2 regions of the Vibrio crassostreae genome follow, and region 1 is predicted to be linked to the other one. Evidence: predicted binding sites of a transcription regulator. Region 1 holds the regulator's gene; the other holds the start of a gene.
What was found. Region 1 encodes CRP, which controls carbon source genes, mostly activating them, when cyclic AMP is high. Its sites were predicted from a motif close to TGTGANNNNNNTCACA; they were not measured.
Positions count from the first base shown of each region.

Region 2: a site for CRP is predicted at 2,217-2,232, ahead of cdd (cytidine deaminase). Genes of this name have one in related genera too.

Region 1 covers NZ_AP025476.1:3,158,517-3,161,974, forward strand. The annotation lists gene OC193_RS14260 (YheU family protein) at 1-163, shown strand, start outside; gene OC193_RS14265 (phosphoribulokinase) at 241-1,110, shown strand; gene crp (cAMP-activated global transcriptional regulator CRP) at 1,350-1,982, shown strand; gene OC193_RS14275 (DUF1338 domain-containing protein) at 2,165-2,956, opposite strand; gene astD (succinylglutamate-semialdehyde dehydrogenase) at 3,170-3,458, opposite strand, start outside.
Region 2 covers NZ_AP025476.1:1,520,490-1,523,947, forward strand. The annotation lists gene purT (formate-dependent phosphoribosylglycinamide formyltransferase) at 1-1,057, opposite strand, end outside; gene cdd (cytidine deaminase) at 1,225-2,112, opposite strand; gene OC193_RS06935 (LrgB family protein) at 2,399-3,076, opposite strand; gene OC193_RS06940 (CidA/LrgA family protein) at 3,079-3,450, opposite strand.

The DNA of each region.
Region 1 (3,458 bases):
CAAAGAGTTCGTGCTGCGTGAAGGCACAGACTACGGCGACGTAGAGGTTTCACTGCAAAACAAGATTGACCAAGTGAAACATCAATTAGCTTCAGGAGAAGTCAGCATCGTGTTTTCTGAACTCCATGAAACCGTTGATATTCAAGTCACAAAACGCTTCTAAGCTGCGCTCATAAAGGAGCCGTGTTATAGTGGTAAACGATTGCTAACAAGTAAGTTACTCAAAAGACAAGGGTTGTCATGTCCGCTAAACATCCAATTATTGCGGTGACGGGTTCATCTGGAGCCGGCACCACCACTACCTCAGAAGCCTTCCGCAAAATGTTCAATATGATGGACGTGAAGGCAGCTTGGGTTGAAGGGGATAGTTTCCATCGCTTCACACGTCCAGAGATGGATGTCGAGATCCGTAAAGCGCGCGAGCAAGGTAAGCACATCAGCTACTTTGGTCCTCAAGCCAACGACTTTGGTGCGCTAGAAGAGTTCTTCCGTAAATACGGTAACGAAGGTACAGGTAAAGTAAGAAGCTACCTGCACACCTTTGATGAAGCCGTGCCTTACAATCAAATGCCGGGCACCTTCACGCCATGGCAAGAGATCCCGGAAAATTCCGATGTGATGTTTTACGAAGGCTTGCACGGCGGTGTGGTTGATGGCGACATTAACGTTTCTCAACACGTCGATTTGCTGATCGGCATGGTGCCCATCGTAAACCTAGAGTGGATTCAAAAATTCGTTCGTGACACTCGCGATCGTGGTCACTCACGCGAAGCGGTAATGGACTCCATTGTTCGTTCAATGGATGATTACCTCAACTACATTACCCCGCAATTTTCGCGCACTCACATAAACTTTCAGCGTGTTCCAACCGTAGATACATCGAACCCACTTAACGCCAAAGGAATTCCAAGTTTAGACGAAAGCTTCGTAGTTATACGTTTGCGTGGCATCAAAAACGTCGATTTCCCCTACCTTCTGGCTATGATTGATGGCTCGTTTATGTCTCGTCATAACACACTAGTGGTACCAGGCGGCAAGATGAGTTTTGCTATGGAGCTCATTGTGAGGCCAATCCTGCAACAACTTATCGAAACCGGAAAAATAGGTTAACAAAACGACATTCTGGTTGATTACTTTTCATACCGTGATCATGTGCACAATTTTGCGTAAAAAATCGTAGCTTGGTCACGATTAAAATCAAGAAATAGTACCTGAAAAAGGATACTATTCTTAAACGAAACACAAGATAGCTTGCAGCGCTCAACGAGTGCTCTTATCCTACAAGTCAATCCAGGCTTAGCTAAAATACGGAAAGCGGCAAGCATACCCTGCAGAGGAAGTGAGATATTATGGTTCTAGGTAAACCTCAAACCGATCCAACATTAGAGTGGTTCCTTTCACACTGTCATATTCATAAGTACCCTTCAAAAAGTACTTTGATTCATGCTGGTGAAAAGGCAGAAACCTTGTACTACATCGTTAAAGGTTCTGTGGCAGTTCTTATCAAAGACGAAGAAGGTAAGGAAATGATTCTTTCTTACCTAAACCAAGGCGACTTCATCGGTGAGCTTGGCTTGTTCGAAGAAGACCAAGAGCGTACTGCTTGGGTTCGTGCTAAATCTCCTTGTGAAGTAGCTGAAATTTCTTTCAAGAAATTCCGTCAACTTATCCAAGTGAACCCAGATATCCTAATGCGTCTTTCAGCGCAAATGGCAAACCGTCTACAAGTAACTAGCCAAAAGGTTGGTGACTTAGCGTTCCTTGACGTAACAGGTCGTATCGCTCAAACGCTACTAAACCTAGCGAAACAGCCAGATGCAATGACTCACCCTGACGGCATGCAAATCAAGATCACTCGTCAAGAGATTGGCCAGATCGTTGGTTGTTCTCGTGAGACAGTTGGTCGTATCTTGAAGATGCTAGAAGAGCAGAACCTAATTTCTGCACACGGTAAAACTATCGTGGTATACGGCACTCGTTAATCTCGATTAACTGAGCCAAAAATTTGAAAGCCACCAAATGCAAATTTGGTGGCTTTTTTGTTTTCTAAAGATCTATAGAACAGATACGAGAAACGAGAAGAACTCACAGAATCCTATTTGTAAACTTCCTAGAAGCGAAGCGTACTCGCATATCTAGGATAAGTCCGTTCTCGTACCTTTTATTAACCGTTGGTGCTCTCAAAGATCTTATCCGCCGATGCGGCCACAAAACCTGTGTAAAGCTCACCGTTGACCATCGCATAACGCTTAGCGAACTCATAGAAGCCGCCTGGAATCATCTCATTGCCTTCAACAAATGAAACTGGGACTTTGTCTGCCATTGTTGATGATTGCTCTAATAAGACCTCTGGAGAGCCTTTAACCTCACCGCCAGATGCGTTGATAGTAAAGCCAGACTCGCTCAGGTAGTCATTCACCGCCTGCACTTCATCAAAGTTATTCAGCTGGTTCACACTTACCGTAAAGTGGTTTGCACCATATCCATGAGCCGCTAGCCAAGATGCGTATTCGCTCTCTTTAGCTAGTACTTGGAAATCAGCGAAACTCAAATCCCATTGGCGACCACCAAACAAGAACTCATGACCTTGAAGCTTGCTTGCATCAACCTGCTCAACTAACTTAGCAACGATCTGTTGTAATTCACTAGAACACTCTTCGACCTTCAATTCACTAATGAACACTTTTGGCTGCTTCGGGTCTGGGTGCTCGTAGTGTTTAGCCACTAGCTTCTTGCTCTCAAACAGGTAGTCGCCACACGCCTTGTAACCCAGTTCCAGGAAAGGCTTAGCTAGTGTTTCAATACCGAGAGGGGCAACATTAAAAGTACGCAGTGCAATATGGTCGTTGATCAGCGCTTCATCTTCTTTCAGCAAGTGATGCACTTTCTCAGCCGATGGACACAGCCTGTGAATGTAATCGTCCCATAGTGATTTAAAGAGTAGATCGGGCGTCATGGTGACTCCTTGTCAGAGGTTCTAGCAAGCTAGTAATTTGGATTAGAAAGGGAGAGGCTGAGACACAGAGTCAGCAGCCATCAGCCTGTGACATACTTGTTCTATTATTATCTACCGCCCAATCTAGGTGTCGGACGGGATGGAAAAGGGAAGCGATAACACCACTTCCCTATTTCAAGCTTAACCAATGAGCCTAAGACTCATTAGCCTAAATTAAAGCTCAATACCTGGGCTAAACGATGCTGGTAGTTGAGTTTCGCCACCTTCCATTGAAGCCATAGGGTAAGCACAGTAGTCAGCTGCGTAGTAAGCACTTGGACGTAGGTTGCCTGAAGCACCCGGACCACCAAACGGTGCATCACCACTTGCGCCTGTTAGCTGACGGTTACGGTTAACAATACCCGCACGGATATGGTCAACGAAGTATTCCCATTCAGAATCGTCTGTTGATACAAGGCCTGCAGACAAACCAAAGCGTGTGTCGTTAGCTAACTCGACCGCT
Region 2 (3,458 bases), 1.6 Mb from region 1:
CAAACAGACGGACTTGCGTTTGTGGTGCGTCTAGCGCCTCTGCAAGGCCTTCAAAACGGATATTCGTTGATGTGCCTTGGCCTAAGATAACCGCTGATGCACATGGGCCGTATTGAGTAATTGACTTAATTGGCATACCTGTAAAGGCACGAACGTGTAGTGCGAATTCCGACGAGTCTTGAGACATCAAAGTAACCAAGCCAGTGTCGTGTGGGCGAGGGGACACTTCATTGAAGATCACGTGGTCGCCTTTAACGAACAGTTCAACACCAAAGATGCCGTGACCGCCTAGCGCGTTAACCACTTGCTCTGCCGTGTATTGCGCGGCTTTCAGTGCGTTGTCTGACATGATCTGTGGCTGCCATGATTCACGGTAATCACCGTCTTCTTGGCGGTGGCCGATAGGGGCGCAGAAGTGCACACCGTCGACTGCACGAACGGTAAGTAGTGTGATTTCGTAATCAAAGTCGATGAAGCCTTCGACGATCACACGACCCGCGCCAGTACGACCACCTTCTTGCGCGTAGTCCCAAGATTTTTGGATATCTTCTTCGGTTTTGATAACGCTTTGGCCTTTACCTGAAGAACTCATTACTGGCTTAACAACGCAAGGCATACCTACGAACTCAACGGCAGCGGCGAAATCTTCAAAGGTGTCGGCAAAGCGGTAAGGCGAAGTGCTTAGTTTCAACTCTTCAGCGGCTAAACGGCGAATACCTTCACGGTTCATCGTTAGCTTGGTTGCATTGGCCGTTGGAACGACATTTAAGCCTTGCGCTTCTAGCTCTACCAACTTGCTGGTCGCGATAGCTTCAATTTCAGGAACCACATAATCTGGCTTTTCTAGCTCTATGATAGCTTGCAGTGCATCGCCGTCTAACATGTCTAATACATGGCTACGATGCGCAACTTGCATTGCTGGTGCGTCTGCATAACGGTCACAAGCAATAACTTCCAAACCTAAACGTTGGCACTCGATAGCAACTTCTTTTCCGAGTTCACCTGAACCTAATAGAAGTACACGAGTAGCATTTTCACGAGTAGCAGTACCAAACATAGAAATTCCTTCCGATCTTTTGAACGATTGATTGAAAACGGGGTGATCATACTTATTTCAATGACAAAAGCAAACGTTTGCGCAAGTTGTTGCGTTAATTACAGATATAAAAAAAGCAGCCCTGTTAAATAGGGCTGCTTATTTAAATTTTTGTTAATTAGATGTACTTAGATTGCTAAGTAAGTCACTGGAATGTCGGGATTAATCGCTTCTAATGTAGATTGCGTATCCGCTAGGTGGCTGATGCTACCTTCTGCGATTTCAACCAAAGCAGCACTTTCAATTTGTTCAAAATCGAAGCCCGCCAGTTTAAGTTGAATCAATGCCACTTGCAGAGGGGGCAGGCTCGGGTTAAACGCAGCATTTTCTGCGTAAGCACCCGTGAAGATCTCACCTGACGTTAGTTGTAGTGAAACACCGCTTAGGTTTTTGGTGTAAGGAGCATGGCTGCGGTTTAGTGCTGCTAGCGCTTCTACAACAATAGGCGTTGTTTCTTCGGTCGTGTACTTATGATCAAGCTTAGTCATTAGGCCAGTTGTTACACCTAAGTCTGCAGGGCCGAACGAGTCTGGCAGGTACTCCTGCAGAGACATTTCATCACGCTGTGGAAGCTGAACTTTAAGTTCTTTTGCTGTTGTCAGTTCGTTCATGAATTGACGACAGTGACCACAAGGACTGAAGTTGATCGTGATATCTGAGATACCTTGTTCGCCTTTCATCCAAGCGTGGCTGATTGCAGATTGCTCTGCGTGAACCGTTTGACCAAGTTGAGCTCCGGCGATTTCAAGGTTTGCACCAAAATACAGAGTACCAGACAAACCGCGCACGATTGCACCAACATAAAAGTCAGATAACGGAGCGTAAGAATACGCTGCGGCAAAAGGAAGTAGCGCAATACGTAGCTCGTCATCCGCTAAACCACTTGCTTGCAGTAAGCTAGCAAATTGTTCTGGAGACAATGTCGCGTCAAAGTTGTCTGCTAATACGATGTCACTCAAAAGTGCTTTGATTTCTGTTGGAGCACTTTCCAGCGCCAGGGTAATACGACTGTTCATGTTGAATCCTTAATTGACCTTAGGCTTTAAGTTTATGCAATACTCAGGAATTTTCTGTGACAAGGATCACTATTGAATTGTTGTTGTTACATTGGTTTGCATAATTAGAGTGAGGTCACACTTGAAATCGATTACAAGAGCCATTTATACAGTTGATATCGCACTTATTGCTCGTAAAAGACCGTGACTTGACTGCTCTTGCTGAATAAATGCGAATAAAAAGCCCAAACAGACACTGTAAGTAACAGCATTCTGGTTGGGCTGAATCGCGTAGTGATTGTTTCGATTAAGAATAGAACCAAACTACAAGCGAAAATATACTCGGTGCGATAATCGAGGTAATGACGCCACAGAGAACAAGCGCTAGAGAACTGAATGCCGCATCTTCTTGATTCTTTTCAGCACATGTCGCAGTACCTAATGCGTGAGATACCGTTCCCATTGTTAACCCTCTGGCGATTGGGCTCTTAATACCAATCAGGTTATAGATTGGGTAAGCAAAAATTGCCCCAAACAGACCAACAATCAAAACCAGAATCGCAGCAATAGCCGCTTCACCACCTAAATGACTTGAGACTTCCATTGCTATAGGTGTAGTGACCGATTTACCTAGTAGGCTGGCAATTAGGCTCAGATCTGCTTTAAAGGCGACCGCAATCAGTGCTGTTGTTGTCATCGACATCACACTGCCCAGCGTGCAAGCAAAGGTGATGATGCGCCAGTTCGCTCGAATTTGAGGTAACTGTTCATATAGCGGATAAGCAAGCGCCACAACCGCAGGCTGAAGCATGTAAGTAATCCAAGTGTTGTCTGCGTAGTAGGTCTCGAAAGGGACTTTGAAGAACAACAGAATTGGAATAATGATGCCAATGCTGATCAATAACGGGTTACACAGTGGTGAGTTCACTTTTTGGCTTACCCAGCGAGCAAACAGGAACACTACAATAGTGAGTAGAATCCACATGATTATTTACCTCTCGAAAGTAAGCGGTCTAAGAACCATGATAAAGACACCAATACGATGAGCGTACCGCCAACGGCACTGGCCATGATTGGCAATGCATTGGCAATAAGCATGTCGAAGTGATCCATTAACCCAACACTGATTGGGACGAACAATAAGATCATCAAACGAATAATCAGACTGGCACCGGGTTGTACCCAGTGTGATGGAACAATACCTATCACCATGGCGGTAAACAGAATCAACATGCCAAAAATACTGCCTGGAATTGAGGTCTCTAGATATTGTTGTAACGCGTTGCCTGCAGTGAGAGCACCTATGATTAAGGTGAAGGAGATTAAGCAGTAAACGAGTTTGATCAATCTTTCTTTCAAAGTGTCAC